2 regions of the Paenibacillus sp. ATY16 genome follow, and region 2 is predicted to be linked to the other one. Evidence: predicted binding sites of a transcription regulator. Region 2 holds the regulator's gene; the other holds the start of a gene.
The links. The regulator LexA, encoded in region 2, represses DNA repair genes until DNA is damaged. The targets are predictions, from matches to a motif close to CGAACATATGTTCG.
Positions count from the first base shown of each region.

Region 1: the regulator LexA is predicted to act here: its motif matches at 2,660-2,673, upstream of recA (recombinase RecA).

Region 1 is NZ_NMOK02000008.1:11,684-19,321, reverse strand. It holds gene CFI03_RS05865 (YajQ family cyclic di-GMP-binding protein) at 1-329, shown strand, start outside; gene pgsA (CDP-diacylglycerol--glycerol-3-phosphate 3-phosphatidyltransferase) at 536-1,114, shown strand; gene CFI03_RS05855 (competence/damage-inducible protein A) at 1,207-2,457, shown strand; gene recA (recombinase RecA) at 2,743-3,798, shown strand; gene CFI03_RS05845 (RecX family transcriptional regulator) at 3,878-4,558, shown strand; gene rny (ribonuclease Y) at 4,740-6,281, shown strand; gene CFI03_RS05835 (TIGR00282 family metallophosphoesterase) at 6,356-7,153, shown strand; gene CFI03_RS05830 (stage V sporulation protein S) at 7,293-7,553, shown strand.
Region 2 is NZ_NMOK02000053.1:80,941-88,578, forward strand. It holds gene metH (methionine synthase) at 1-758, opposite strand, end outside; gene CFI03_RS28505 (1,2-dihydroxy-3-keto-5-methylthiopentene dioxygenase) at 905-1,444, shown strand; gene CFI03_RS28510 (HAD family hydrolase) at 1,509-2,297, opposite strand; gene CFI03_RS28515 (hypothetical protein) at 2,325-2,834, opposite strand; gene CFI03_RS28520 (DUF896 domain-containing protein) at 2,913-3,101, opposite strand; gene CFI03_RS28525 (LysM peptidoglycan-binding domain-containing protein) at 3,253-3,468, opposite strand; gene lexA (transcriptional repressor LexA) at 3,784-4,404, shown strand; gene CFI03_RS28535 (PspC domain-containing protein) at 4,532-4,726, shown strand; gene glnA (type I glutamate--ammonia ligase) at 4,769-6,097, opposite strand; gene CFI03_RS28545 (MerR family transcriptional regulator) at 6,209-6,619, opposite strand; gene CFI03_RS28550 (methionine gamma-lyase family protein) at 6,697-7,638, opposite strand, start outside.

The sequences.
Region 1 (7,638 bases), on a different contig from region 2:
ACGACTTCAAGCTGGAAAGCGTTCTTGATATTTTGAAATCGAAGATGGTCAAGCGCGGCGTACCGATTAAAAACCTGGAATACGGCAAGGTGGAATCGGCTTCGGCGAGCACCGTCCGTCAGCGTATTAAGCTGAAATCGGGGATCGACCAAGATAATTCCAAAAAAATTAATATTCTGATCCGGGATTCGAAGATTAAGGTGAAAAGCCAGATTCAAGGCGACCAAATCCGCGTAACCGGTAAAAGCCGCGATGATTTGCAGGCGGTTATGGCTCTTCTCCGCGCAGCGGATTTGACCGTCGAACTGCAGTTCACGAATTACCGTTAATAAGCCTTTTCCGGCCCTTCGCTGCCTCGTCAATTCGGGCAAGAAGGGCTTTCGCTCTATGACGTTCGATATTTTGACATAGGAAATGGCATGTATTATACTTGGTTAGATAGTTTTGGAAACGATCCGGGGGACATACATATGACAGTACAAGCAATCATGCATCAATGCAGGAACAAGGCTAGACGGTCCGGGGGTGTGAACGAATGAACCTGGCAAATAGGATTACGCTGGCCAGAATTATTTTAGTGCCGATCATTATGGTATTTCTGCTCGTCAATATCGATATCAAGCCTCTTGCTTTCGGCGATGATTACTCCATTACATACAATCAGATTATAGCGGCTATAATCTTTATCATAGCGGCAAGCACCGACGGTCTCGATGGTTATATCGCCAGGAAGAACAAGATCGTAACCAACCTCGGCAAGCTTCTTGATCCGCTGGCGGACAAGCTGCTTGTGGCGGCTGTGCTGATCTCGCTCGTCCAAATGGATAAGCTGGCGGCATGGATGGCCATCATTATTATCAGCCGCGAATTCGCGGTTACGGGTCTGCGTCAGATTGCCTTGCTGGAAGGCAGCGTAATGGCGGCGAGCAAATGGGGCAAATGGAAAACAGCCGTACAAATTACGATGATCATTTCGCTTCTGCTCAACAACTTCCCGTTTACGTTTATCGATTTTCCGTTTGACGATATCGTAAGCTGGATTGCCGTTATTATTACGGTATATTCCGGATTCGACTATTTCTTCAAGAACAAACATTTGATACCTGTGCAATAATCAGGATCATATAAGAAACAATAAAGCATCTTTCCATTCGTGGAGAGGTGCTTTTGCTTCCTAGCGCTGCAGGATTCGAAGGGGGAAATCGCATGAAAGCTGAAATAATCGCAGTGGGCACCGAGCTTTTACTCGGTCAAATCGTCAATACGAACGCGCAATTCTTGTCCAGAAAGCTCGCATCGCTTGGCATAGACGTTTACTTCCAGACAGTCGTCGGCGATAATCCGAACCGGATCCGCCAAGCGATCGAGATTGCCCGCCAGCGTGCCGACCTGCTTGTGTTTACCGGAGGGCTTGGTCCTACGCAGGATGATCTGACGAAGGACGTTCTCGCGGCTTATCTGAACAGGGGCCTTTCCCTTCATCAGCCATCCATGGATAAAATCGAGCAAATGTTCAGTTCTCGCGGCATCCACATGGTAGAGAGCAACCGAAGACAGGCGCTGATGATTGACGGCAGCGCCCCGATTGATAATGAAGCCGGTCTTGCCGTCGGCAACGGACAGTCCGAGGACGGGACGCATTATTTGCTTCTGCCCGGTCCTCCGCGCGAGATGAAGCCGATGATGGAAGGGCCGGCGTCGGAATGGCTCCGGTCTATTCTGGGCGCAGAAGAGCCGCTTTATTCCAGATTGCTTATGTTTGCAGGGATCGGGGAATCGACGCTGGAAGCAAAGCTGATTGATCTGATCGAAGCCCAATCGGACCCTACAATCGCGCCGTATGCGAAGGAAGGCGAGGTTGCCATTCGGGTATCTACGAAAGCGGCGAACGAATCCGATGCTGCAGTCAAGCTGGATCAAACCGTCGATGCGATCCAGCAGCGGGTGGGCGAGTACTTATTCGCGCAGGACGAGATTACGCTGGAAGAGCAGGTCGTGCAGCTGCTTCGGACATCGAGAAGAAAGCTTTCGACAGCCGAAAGCATTAGCGGAGGCTTGCTTGCCGAGCTTATTACCGGCATTCCCGGCAGCAGCGGGGAATATTCCGGCGGCGTTGTTACTTATACGAACGAGATGAAGCATAAGCTGCTTGGCATCCCGATGGCGCAGCTTGAAGGAGACGGGGCGCCGGGAGCGATCAGCGAATCCACGGCAGCAATGATGGCCGAACGCGTCAGACAGATCGGAGATTCCGATTTTGGCGTTTCGCTCACGGGGGTAGCCGGCCCGGCTCAGGCGGAAGGCAAGCCCGTTGGCCTGGTCTATTACGCGGTTGCCGAGAGGGGCAAGCCGACTGCCGTATTCACCGGCCATTTCTCCGGTACCCGCGCCATCATCCGCATCCGTGCGGTAAAGGCGGCCTTATATCAATTGTGGCTGAGACTGCGCGAACAATAAATTGTCGGATTAGCCCGAATAATACTTGCCTGTTTGTACCATTTCCGCTATAATTGGTCTCATGCGGAAGAACCGTGGCGAAGATTACTTTGCTGCGGTTTTTTTATGTCTATTTTTAGAAGCATGACGAATCGCGCATGGTTGCCCAACAGGGCAAAAGCCGTTTCGCCATGCGTCTGGAAAGGACGTGGAAATAAAAAGACGAATGTATGTTCGAAAAAAAGCTTGGCATTTGAGCGGAAACAAGGTATCATACAATTATAAATAACGAAGGATGTGAGTAGCTTGTCGGATCGTCGTGCTGCTTTGGAGATGGCTTTACGTCAAATTGAGAAGCAATTTGGTAAAGGCTCCATCATGAAATTAGGGGAATCCACACATATGCAAGTTGAAACCGTACCAAGCGGTTCAATTGCTTTAGATATTGCTCTTGGAATCGGCGGTATGCCAAGAGGCCGTATTATTGAATGCTACGGACCGGAATCCTCCGGTAAAACAACCGTTGCGCTTCACGCTATTGCGGAAGTACAACGGATCGGCGGACAAGCTGCATTTATCGATGCGGAGCATGCGCTTGATCCATTGTACGCGAGCAAGCTGGGCGTAAATATCGACGAACTGCTGTTGTCGCAGCCGGATACGGGTGAACAGGCGCTTGAGATCGCAGAAGCGCTTGTACGAAGCGGCGCGGTCGACATTATCGTTATCGACTCCGTAGCAGCACTTGTACCGAAAGCAGAGATTGAAGGCGATATGGGGGATTCCCATGTCGGTCTGCAGGCACGTCTGATGTCGCAGGCTCTGCGTAAATTGGGTGGCGCGATCAGCAAGTCGAAGACAATCGCCATCTTTATTAACCAGTTGCGCGAGAAAGTCGGCGTTATGTTCGGTAACCCGGAAACTACGCCTGGCGGCCGCGCACTGAAGTTCTATTCCAGCGTGCGTCTGGAAGTACGCCGGATTGAGACAATCAAGCAAGGCAACGATATGGTTGGTAACCGTACGCGGATTAAAGTCGTGAAGAACAAAGTAGCTCCTCCGTTCAAGCAAGCGGAGATTGATATCATGTACGGCGAAGGCATTTCGAGAGAAGGCAGCCTTGTAGATATTGGCGTAGAGATGGATATCGTTCAGAAGAGCGGAGCTTGGTTCTCCTACAATGGCGACCGTCTTGGCCAAGGTCGCGAGAATGCCAAGCAGTTCCTGAAGGATCATCCGGAAGTGGCTGCTGTAATCGAGAGACAAATCCGCGAGCAAAGCAATTTGTCCGCTTCCGCGCAGCCTGCGAACTTCTCGCAGGATGATGACGATGACTTTGATGAGTCGGAACTTGACGATTAATAGGAATAATTAAGGAAGAAGCAGCGCCGTCCTTTCGAGGGCGGCGCTGCTTCTTTGCAATGAACGGGGTGTAACCAGGATGTTAATCGAGATTTCTGCGGTGGAGCAGGACCGCAAGGATCGTAAACGATACCATGTCTATGCAAACGGCGTGGAAGAGCCGTTGTTATCCGTCCACGAGGATATTCTTATAAAATATACGCTGTTTAAAGGGAAGGAGCTTACAAGGGAAGCTATTGCCGAGATTTCCGAAGAGGACGAAAGATACCGGGCTTATTCGCTTGCCGTCACCTATCTTGGCGTAAAAGCAAGAACCCGCAAACAGATCGAACAATATTTGCTCCGCAAGGAATTTGAACCCGAACCAATTGCTTACGCGCTTGAACGTTTAGAATCGGAACATATTGTTGATGATGGAGAGTATGCGCGGCATTTCGCGCTGCAGCGTATCCGTTACAGTCAGAAGGGTCGCCGCTGGATCAAGCAGGAGCTGCACCAGCGCGGAGTATCGAAGCAGGCGGCTTCCGACGCGCTTGATTCCATCGACAAGGAAGACGAACTCGCATCCGCCGTGCATGCGGCGAAGAAGAAATGGCGCTCTCTCAAAGGAGAGAACAGAGAGAAACGGCAGAAGCTGATGGCCTTTTTAATGCGTAGGGGCTTTCCTTCGGATGTCGTTAAACAAGCGGCAAAAGCGGCTATAGATGAAGCGGAAATCGAGCAGGCGGATGAGGATGAAGGGCTTTTGCTTGACAATTGATTTTGCCAAAAGATAAAATAAAATTGTATTCCTTTTATATCAAATCAATTTTCCTTCCAAAAGTTGATTTGAAACGATTATTTTCGTCAATAAGTTAGAGAATCAATCGGTATGGAAACCGGCTAAAAACCTAATATCATCCCAAGCTTGCCTTGGTGAATGCAACGAGGAGGTGAACAAGATGGACCCTATTTGGACGGTGTTGATCTGTCTCGTTGTTGGCGTTATTTTCTTTGGGATTGGTTATTTTATTCGTAAGTCGATTGCCGAGGCCAAGATTTCCAGCGCTGAGCAAGCTGCTGTTCAAATCGTAGAGAATGCGAAGAAGGAAGCAGAAGCCCAGAAGAAAGAAACGGTGCTCGAAGCAAAAGATGAAATCCACAAACTCCGTACGGAGGCTGAAAAAGACATCCGTGAGCGGCGTAACGAGTCCTTGCGTCAAGAAAGACGCTTGCTCCAGAAAGAGGAGTCGCTGGATAAAAAGATAGAAGCGCTTGAACGCAAAGAAGAATTAGTTGCCAACAAAGAGAAACGGATCGATGAAACACAAGAACAAATTGAATCCATTTACAAGCAGCAGCTTAGTGAATTGGAGCGCATCTCCAGCTTGACTATGGAGGATGCGAAATCGATTATTTTGTCGAATGTGGAGCAGGAAGTGCGTCACGAAACAGCACAGATGATCAAAGAGATCGAGCAGCAAGCGAAAGAAGAAGCCGATCGAAAGGCGCGGGACATTATTTCACTCGCTATTCAACGATGTGCGGCGGATCACGTAGCAGAGACGACTGTATCGGTCGTTACCCTGCCTAACGAAGAAATGAAAGGCCGTATTATTGGACGTGAGGGCCGTAATATCCGTGCACTCGAAACATTGACTGGTATCGATTTGATTATCGACGATACACCGGAAGCGGTCATTCTGTCTGGCTTTGACCCGATTAGACGCGAAATTGCTCGGACTTCACTTGAGAAGCTTGTTGCAGATGGTCGTATACATCCGGCTCGCATTGAAGAGATGGTCGAGAAGTCCCGCAAGGAAGTAGACGAGCGGATTCGCGAATACGGCGAGCAAGCTACTTTCGAAGTTGGGGTTCATGGTTTGCACCCTGATTTGATTAAAATTCTGGGACGTCTCAAGTATCGGACAAGCTACGGTCAGAACGTGTTGAAGCACTCAATGGAAGTTGCTTATTTGACCGGCCTTATGGCTGCAGAGCTTGGCGAGGATATCACGCTTGCTAAGCGCGCAGGTCTTCTGCACGATATCGGCAAGGCGCTTGACCACGAGGTTGAGGGCTCGCACGTTGAGATCGGCGTAGAGCTGGCGAAGAAGTACAAGGAGCATCCTGTTGTCATCAACAGTATCGCTTCCCACCATGGCGATGTTGAAGCGACTTCCGTTATCGCAATGCTGGTGGGAGCTGCAGACGCTTTGTCTGCCGCACGTCCTGGCGCACGGCGCGAGACGCTTGAAACGTACATCAAACGCCTGGAGAAGCTGGAAGATATCTCGGAGTCGTTCGACGGCGTAGAGAAGTCTTTCGCCATTCAAGCGGGACGCGAAGTCCGTGTTATGGTTCAACCTGAGAAGATTGACGATACGGAAGCATTCCGGCTTGCACGCGATATTACGAAGAAAATCGAGAGTGAACTCGATTATCCGGGACATATTAAAGTTACGGTTATTCGTGAGACCCGTGCAGTTGAATATGCGAAGTAGATCACAAGCAAATAGCAAGAACGAAAAGTGGCTGCTTGTCAGCCACTTTTTTTGCATACTAAAGGAGTGACAGAGTGAACGTATTATTTATTGGCGATATCGTAGGAAGCGTTGGACGCAAAGCATTAAAGCAGGTGCTTCCGGCACTCAGAAGCAAATACAACCCGCATATTATTATCGTGAACGGCGAGAACGCCGCAGCCGGCCGCGGCATTACGGCTGCGATTGCGCGCGAGTTTTTCGAATGGGGCGTTCACGGCATTACGATGGGCAATCATACTTGGGACAATAAAGATATCTTCGAATGGATTGACGATGAGCCGCGCATTGTGCGTCCGGCCAACTTCCCGGAAGGCACTCCAGGCCAAGGACACGCGCTTATTAAAGCCAATGGCAAGCAACTGGCGATTATTAATTTGCAAGGCCGAACATTCCTGCCTCCGATTGACTGCCCGTTCCGGAAAGCGGAAGAACTGGTTGCGCTGACAAAAGAGAAAACGAAAAACATACTGGTGGATTTCCATGCGGAAGCGACCTCCGAGAAAATTGCAATGGGCTGGCATTTGGCCGGTCAGGCGTCAATCGTCGTGGGAACGCATACGCATGTGCAAACGAACGATGACCGTATTCTGCCGGGCGGCACCGCTTATTTAACGGATGTAGGCATGACAGGGCCTCGCGATGGCGTTCTGGGCATGGAACGCAACGCAGTTCTGCACAAATTCTTGACTCAGCTGCCAACACGCTTTGTGGTGGATGAAGGGGATTGGCATTTGCATGCGGTGTCGGTTCAGATTGACGACGCAACGGGGCAAGCGACCAAAATCCAGAAAATTCGCCTTACCGAAGACGACTGGCTGCTCATGCAGTAGTTATATGAATATTCTAAAAGTTTAGCCAATTCAGAATTGATATGAAAGTTATTGCGGGCATAGCAGGAATTTTTTAACCTCTCTCGAATACTATCTAAATAGTGGAATCCATCCATCATTCCCGAGGAGGTCCTTTTTCATGGAAGTATTAAAAGTTTCAGCAAAGTCCAATCCAAATTCCGTTGCAGGTGCGCTGGCCGGAGTTTTGCGTGAACGCGGCGCCGCTGAATTGCAAGCCATCGGGGCGGGTGCACTCAATCAAGCGATCAAGGCAGTAGCGATTGCTCGCGGATTCGTAGCTCCGAGCGGGGTGGATTTGATTTGCGTACCGGCATTTACTGACATTGTTATTGATGGAGAAGACCGAACAGCGATAAAACTGATTGTTGAACCTAGGTAACATCTAACCAAGCAAGGCTGGATTTTACCGGGTATTGAAACCTGTTTACGAAGTAGACAGGTTTTTTGCTTTGTTGAAGCTGGCG
Region 2 (7,638 bases):
GGATAACAGCTGACAGCCGAATCGGCAATTTCGCTCAGCGAGCGGATATGGTCGCGCATGAATTCCGGTCCCGTTGCGCAGTTCAGTCCGATCGAAATCGGTTTCAGGTGTTCCAGGGAAATGTAGAAGGATTCAATGGATTGACCGGCAAGCGTCGTGCCCATCGGCTCAATCGTACCCGAAATCATAATCGGAAGCTCGCGGTTCATAGCCGCAAATGCCTTGCGGATCCCGATGCTTCCCGCTTTAACGTTCAAGGTATCCTGCGATGTCTCCAGAAGGATAGCGTCTACGTCGCCTTCGATTAAGGCAACGGTTTGTTCATAATAGCTGTCTACAAGTTCGTCAAAGGTAACTCCGCCTGTTACGGACAAAGTTTTTGTAGTTGGCCCCAAAGCGCCGGCTACATACCGAGGGCGGTCAGGTGTCGAAAATTTATCCGCCGCGTCTCTTGCCAGCTTGGCGGCAGCAAGGTTAATTTCGCGGGCTTTTTCCGGAATGTCATATTCCGCCAATACGACGCTAGTCGCGCCAAACGTATTGGTTTCCAAAATATCGGCGCCGGCTTCCAGATACTTCTCATGGATCATCGAAATAACATCCGGACGCGTTAATACGAGCATTTCATTACAGCCGTCAAGCTCTTCTCCGCCAAAATCATCAGCAGTCAAATCCGCCTGCTGAATCATTGTTCCCATCGCTCCGTCCAGGATGAGTATCCGCTGCTGCATCAATTCTTGTATGGTCGGTTTCAACAAATTTCGTACACCCTTCCTCCGAAAATCATTAACAAATAGTGTAACAGAATAGCCGCACTCTGAAAAGGCAGTCCATCGACATTTGACTACATTTGCTATATAATTGGACTTATCAGTTAATTTCTATAGGGAAAGAGGGATTGAGAATGGCTGAAATCCGCATTCGCAATACTAATGAACGTATTTCTGGTGAACAGAACGTTCGTGAATTTTTAGACAAACAAGAAGTTCTTTACGAACATTGGGATGCAACTAAACTCCCCGCGCACCTCAAAGAGAGATTTGTTCTTTCCGATGAAGAGAAAGCAGAAGTTCTGTCCACTTTCAATGCTGAAATTACGGATCTTGCCGCTCGCCGCGGTTACAAAACTTGGGACATCATTACTTTATCCGATGCAACTCCAAACCTTGATGAACTGCTGAAAAAATTCGAGTCCGTTCATACACATACAGAAGATGAAGTTCGCGCGATTACAGCCGGCAAAGGCATCTTCGTTATCAAAGGCACCGAAGAAGTCGGTTACTTCGACGTTGAACTCGAAGCCGGCGACGTGATCTCCGTTCCGGAAAGAATCCCTCATTTCTTCACGTTGATGGATAACCGTGAAATCGTGGCCGTACGCCTGTTCATTGAAACAGAAGGCTGGATTGCGCATCCATTCGAAGATCCTGCTTTCGTTAAGTGAGACCTGTTCATAAAATTAAGCCCCTCGTTCCATCTTCCGATGGCGAGGGGCTTTGTCTTGTCCATTATTGCTCGAGAAGCAGCAGCAGCTCTTCCAAATGGGCAATTTCATGCGAAGGAATGATTTCGTCATTGCGCACCGCACCGTGACGGTTCACCCATACGGATGTCATGCCAACCGTATTCGCGCCGAGAATATCGGTAGTCAGCTTGTCGCCAACCATAATGCCATGATCCGGCTCGATTCCGAGACGTTCCATCGCATGACGGAAGATGGAAGCGGCAGGCTTGCCCTCACCGTACTCGCCCGAGATAATGATGTGATCGAAGTAAGGAGTCAGCTCAGGAACGCCGGCAAGCTTCTCGCGCTGCAGATCCGGAGAACCGTTTGTCAGCAGGAGCAGCTTATACTTTCCTTTAAGCGCATCCAGCACGCGGAACGTTTCGTCATAGACAAAAGGACGTTTGCGGCGTTCCGCTGGGAACTGCTCTGCCAGCTTAGCGCCAAGCTCTTCGTTATCAACGCCAAGCGCGCGCAAGCCGCGAGTCCAAGCTTCCTTGCGGTAGCCCGGCGCAAGCTGCTCCAGCTTGCGGAACTCTTCCTGCTCGCCTTCGCGGAAATTCGCCCAGAGTCCTTCAAACGGGTTAATACCGATCATCTTCGTGAACGGGAACGTCTCATAGGATTCATAAAGAGCGCGCGCTTCTTTGCGTACGGCTTCTTCAAGCTGCTCCGGATCAACGCCGGCAGCTTCCGCACCGGCTTGGCATGTTGCTTCAAATGCTTCTTTTACGCTGCGGTCATCCCACAACAACGTATCGTCAAGATCAAATAGTACCGCTTGCTTCCCCATAATTCGCATAACTCTCCTACTCTTTTTCTATTTTTGTTCGAAAGGCAAATTGTGTGTTTTGGCGAAATCCTGCAGTCTGCTGCCGATCTCATCCGTTGGGTAACGGTTAAGCAGCCGCGAGAATACCCAGTTTGCGCCTTTTTGCTGCATGATCACGACCGCACCGTTTTGAACGCTGATCCCTTTAATGTTGGAAACGTGCAGCTGCTTGTCCCCCGTCATTTTACGGGTCTGGATATAATCCTTGCCGATTGAAATGTAAGGACGGCGCAAGAAGAAAATAAGCGCCAGGAAAATGTAGCAGCCGATCGTTACCCAGAACATAGACGTAGGCTCAAAGGAAGGATCCGTCGTAACGAAAACCGTATACATACTGATCAACAAAATGAGCACAATCGGGAATATGTAGTTACGGCCGGTAAACCGGTCTACCTTGGGTTTCGATGAAGTGCCAATCTGCGATGCTCCGTGCTTTTTACGCGCTTTGTTGATTTGGTTCGTATTTTTGCGCACTTTGCGCTCCCACGTGCGTGACAAGCTTATTCCTCCCATTGTATATTGCAGACGCCGTTCATGGAACGGCGCCAACGCTAGTTATATAGTTGTATGACTTAATTAATGAGCAACATCGTTAGGATCGCCGTCTACAATCTCGATCGAATCCAACTGCTGGCGGAAATTCCTTTTGAAATTCTCCAAATATTTCTGGCGCAATACGGCACGCTCCGCAATTTCCTCTTCGGTCAAACCTACCGTTTTATTTTTACGGGATAATTCGTTAATACGCGCGATGACTTCTTCCACTGCCTTCACCTCATTTGCTTATTACTCATCCTTCTTACCTATTTTGACTTTTAACGCGAGCAATTGTCAAGGCAATGATAGAAGAATAACAAAAGGACAGGCAATTTCGAACATCCTGTGTCCGAATAGCCTGTCCTTCCGATTATATGGCCTATTGAGGAATAATTAATACCTGTCCTGGCCGAAGCTCAACCGAGCTTAACTGGTTGCGTTCCTTAATCTTGTATATGTATTGTCTTATGTCCTTGGAGCCCTCGGAAAAACGATCTGCAATCCCCCACAGCGTATCCCCCGTCGTTACGATAACCGTTTGCTCATTCGCTGCAGCCTCTTGAATATGATCGGACGATGCATTCGTACGCATCATAAGGAAGCTTGTAAAAAGAAGAACGAACACTGCAGCACACACAATAAGTTTAAAAGCATGGCGTTGAACGTGATGACCCCGCGATTTGAACGATTTAGCGGTTTTTTCCTTATGGATACTTTTATAAAAAGATGGATTCATGATCATTATTATCGCTCCCCGAACGTTTGTTCTGTTTTCTTATGTTCTTAGAATAACACGAACAAATGTTTGCAGTCAATAAAAATGCGAACTTTTGTTTTTAAGAACTTATGTTTGTACGAACTCCGGTTCTATGCTATAATTTTCTACAAATATTATATTGGAGTGATTCACGTGTCTAAGATTTCGAACCGCCAACAGTCGATTCTTGAATTTATTAAGAATGAGGTTCGGGACAAAGGATACCCGCCTTCTGTTCGCGAAATCGGCGAAGCGGTTGGCCTGGCGTCAAGCTCCACCGTTCACGGCCATCTGGATCGGCTAGAGAAGAAAGGCCTGATCAGACGAGATCCAACGAAACCTCGGGCGATCGAAATTTTGGATCAAGACGGTGTTGACGGCATTATCCTCCCCGCTGTGGCTCAAGTGCCAATCGTCGGCAAAGTAACGGCAGGCGTGCCGATTACGGCGACTGAGAATATTGAAGAGTACTTCCCGTTATCCGCACACTTCGTTGGCGACGACGAGGTATTTATCCTGAATGTCGTTGGCGACAGCATGATTGAAGCCGGCATACATAACGGCGACTATGTTATCGTCCGCCAGCAGCAGACCGCCAACAACGGCGATATCGTAGTAGCCATGACGGAAGATGACGAAGCGACGGTTAAGACCTTCTATAAAGAGAAGGATCATATCCGCCTTCAGCCGGAGAACTCCACCATGGAGCCAATCCGTTTGAACAATGTCACCATTCTTGGCAAAGTAGTTGGCTTGTTCCGTGACTTTCACTAATCTGTTCGCATAAAAGAGGCTGTTCCCGCTAATCCGATTTCGCATTCGGTTAGGGAGAACAGCCTCTTTTTTACCTGATTATGGTATTATCGTATTGCTTCATCTTTAGGCGACGAGGTGGTTAAGCATGAAGAAAAAATTAACGAGGTCTTTATTCGATAAATCCATTGCCGGAGTTTGCGGAGGAATCGCCGAATACTTCAACCTTTCCTCTTTGTTTGTAAGACTGCTGTTCCTCCTCTTTGTCCCCTGCAATCTTGTTGTTTACATCATCCTTGCGAACGTTATCCCAGCCAGCCCTCCGTTGTTATATAAGAGATAGAAAAAAATCCCCTGACGCTTAGAGCGCCAAGGGATTTCCATCTTAGTACAGCGTCAGATACTGATCGCGTTCCCATTGATGAACTTGTGTTTTGTACATGTCCCATTCGATTTCTTTCAGTTCGTAGAAATGGGCAAGAGCATGTTCGCCAAGCGCATCGCAGATCACGTCGCTGCGAAGCATTTCGTCGAGCGCTTCCTTCAGATCGGAAGGAAGGCTTGGCACGCCGGACTCCAGGCGCTCCTCTTCCGTCATGATGTAGATGTTGCGGTCTACAGGAGCCGGAAGCGCCGTTTTGTTTTTGATGCCGTCAAGGCCGGCTTTCAGCATTACGGCAAGAGCCAGATACGGGTTGGCAGCCGGGTCCGGGTTGCGAACCTCGATACGCGTGCTAAGTCCGCGGGAAGCCGGGATACGGATCATTGGCGAGCGGTTGCTTGCCGACCAAGCTACATAGCAAGGCGCTTCATAACCGGGAACCATCCGCTTGTACGAGTTAATGGTAGGGTTCGTAATAGCCGCCATCGCGCGAGCATGCTCGAGGATGCCTGCCATATAGTAACGTGCGGTTTGGCTAAGGCCGAGACGATCCTTCTCGTCATAGAATACGTTTGTGCTGCCTTGGAAGAGCGATTGGTGACAATGCATACCGGAACCGTTTACGCCAAACAGAGGTTTCGGCATAAAGGTGGCATGGAGGCCATGTTGTCTCGCAATCGTCTTAACAACAAGCTTAAACGTTTGAATTTGGTCTGCGGCTTTGATCGCATCCGCATATTTGAAGTCGATCTCGTGCTGGCCTGGAGCAACCTCATGGTGGGAAGCTTCAATCTCGAAGCCCATTTCTTCCAGCGTCAATACGATTTCACGGCGGCAGTTCTCGCCCATGTCCATTGGCGCAAGGTCGAAGTATCCGCCCTGGTCATTCAGTTCGGTTGTAGGCTCGCCGCGCTCATCCGTTTTGAACAGGAAGAATTCCGGTTCCGGACCAACGTTCATCGCCGTAAAGCCCATTTCTTCCGCCTCTTGCAGCGCACGCTTCAGAATACCGCGCGGGTCGCCCGCAAACGGAGTGCCGTCAGGCATATAAATATCACAGATCAGGCGGGCAACGCGGTCTTGCGCAACCCATGGGAATACGACCCAAGTATCCAGATCAGGGTATAAGTACATGTCAGATTCTTCGATACGAACGTAACCTTCAATGGAAGATCCATCGAACATCATTTTATTGTCTAATGCTTTATCCAGCTGGCTTACCGGAATCTCTACGTTTTTGATCGTTCCGAGCAAATCGGTAAATTGAAGACGGATAAATCGAACGTTCTGTTCCTCCGCAATGCGTTTAATATCCTCTTTTGTGTAGCTCACAGCATTCATCTCCTTTAAAAGAATTGCGAAGCTATTCTTACTTCGTAAGCATACGCTTAAAGAATTGTGAAGCAATTCTTGCTTCGTAAGCATCAGCTTTAATAGGACATGCTAGCGCTTGTTCAAGAAACGGGACAACTGGCCTTGAATAAGCGAAGCCTGACCAGGGCGTTTCTCCAGCAATTGCTGCTTGAGAAGGCGGTGCAGCTGCGCATCGGATAGCTCCTTGCGCTTCACTTCGGATTGCTCGCTTACGATTGTTGCATCATCCGATTCTTTTGAAACCGGATTCATGACTTGCTTAATGCCGGCGATATTAACGCCTTTTTCGATTAACGCCTTAATTTCCAGTAACCGTTCAACGTCATTAAAAGAGAACAGTCGCTGGTTGCCCGCCGTTCTGGCGGGAACAATCAATTCATGCTGCTCATAATAACGAATTTGACGCGCCGTTAGATCCGTCAGCTTCATTACGATACCGATCGGAAATAAGGCCATGTTTCTACGAATATCGTCACCCATGTCGCATCAACCTTCCAGTCGCTCATTTATACACCTATCATAACGCCCTACCAAAAACGTGTCAAGTTGTGTTAGGTTTAATTACGTTTAATTATGATAAGCCCGTTGTTAATGAGTCGACGTAACGCTGTGAGAACACCAAACTTCGCATGGGCAAACGTCAAACCGCCTTGCATATAAGCGATATAAGGCTCGCGGATAGGCGCGTCCGCAGACAATTCAAGGCTTCCGCCCTGAATAAACGTCCCTGCCGCCATAATGACGGGATGCTCGTATCCCGGCATGTCCCATGGCTCGGGCACAACATGCGAATCTACCGCCGCAGCCTTCTGAATACCCTGTACAAAAGCGATCAACTGCTCCGCACCGCCAAAACGGACAGCCTGTATAAGGTCAGTACGCGGCTCAGACCAATGCGGTTTCGTTTCAAAGCCAAGCTGCTCGAACATTGCCGAAGCAAATACGCTTCCTTTAACAGCTTGTCCAACCAAATGCGGCGCCAGGAACAAGCCCTGATAAATACCTCGCAGCGTGTCAAGCATAGCGCCAACTTCCCCTCCGATGCCAGGCGCCGTAAGACGGAAGGCAGCCTGCTCCACGGCAGCGGCAGTACCAACGATGTATCCCCCGGTCGAAGCAAGGCCTCCTCCGGGATTTTTGATAAGCGAGCCCGCCATGATATCAACCCCAACCTGGGTTGGCTCCAGAAGCTCGGTAAATTCCCCGTAGCAGTTATCTACAAATACAAGCACATCCGGCTTGATTTGCTTCACGCGCTGAACCATATCGCCAATCTCGGCAACGGTAAATGACGCCCTCCAGCTATAGCCTCTCGATCGCTGAATGCCGATAACCTTCGTCCGCTCGTTAATGCCGGCTTCAATGCCGGTCCAATCCAGACTTCCGTCCTCGTGCAGAGCCACCTCGTTATAGCGGACGCCCCAATCCTGAAGAGAGCCCGTCCCGTCTCCGGGCTTGCCGATCACCTTGTGCAGCGTATCGTATGGCTTACCTGTAAT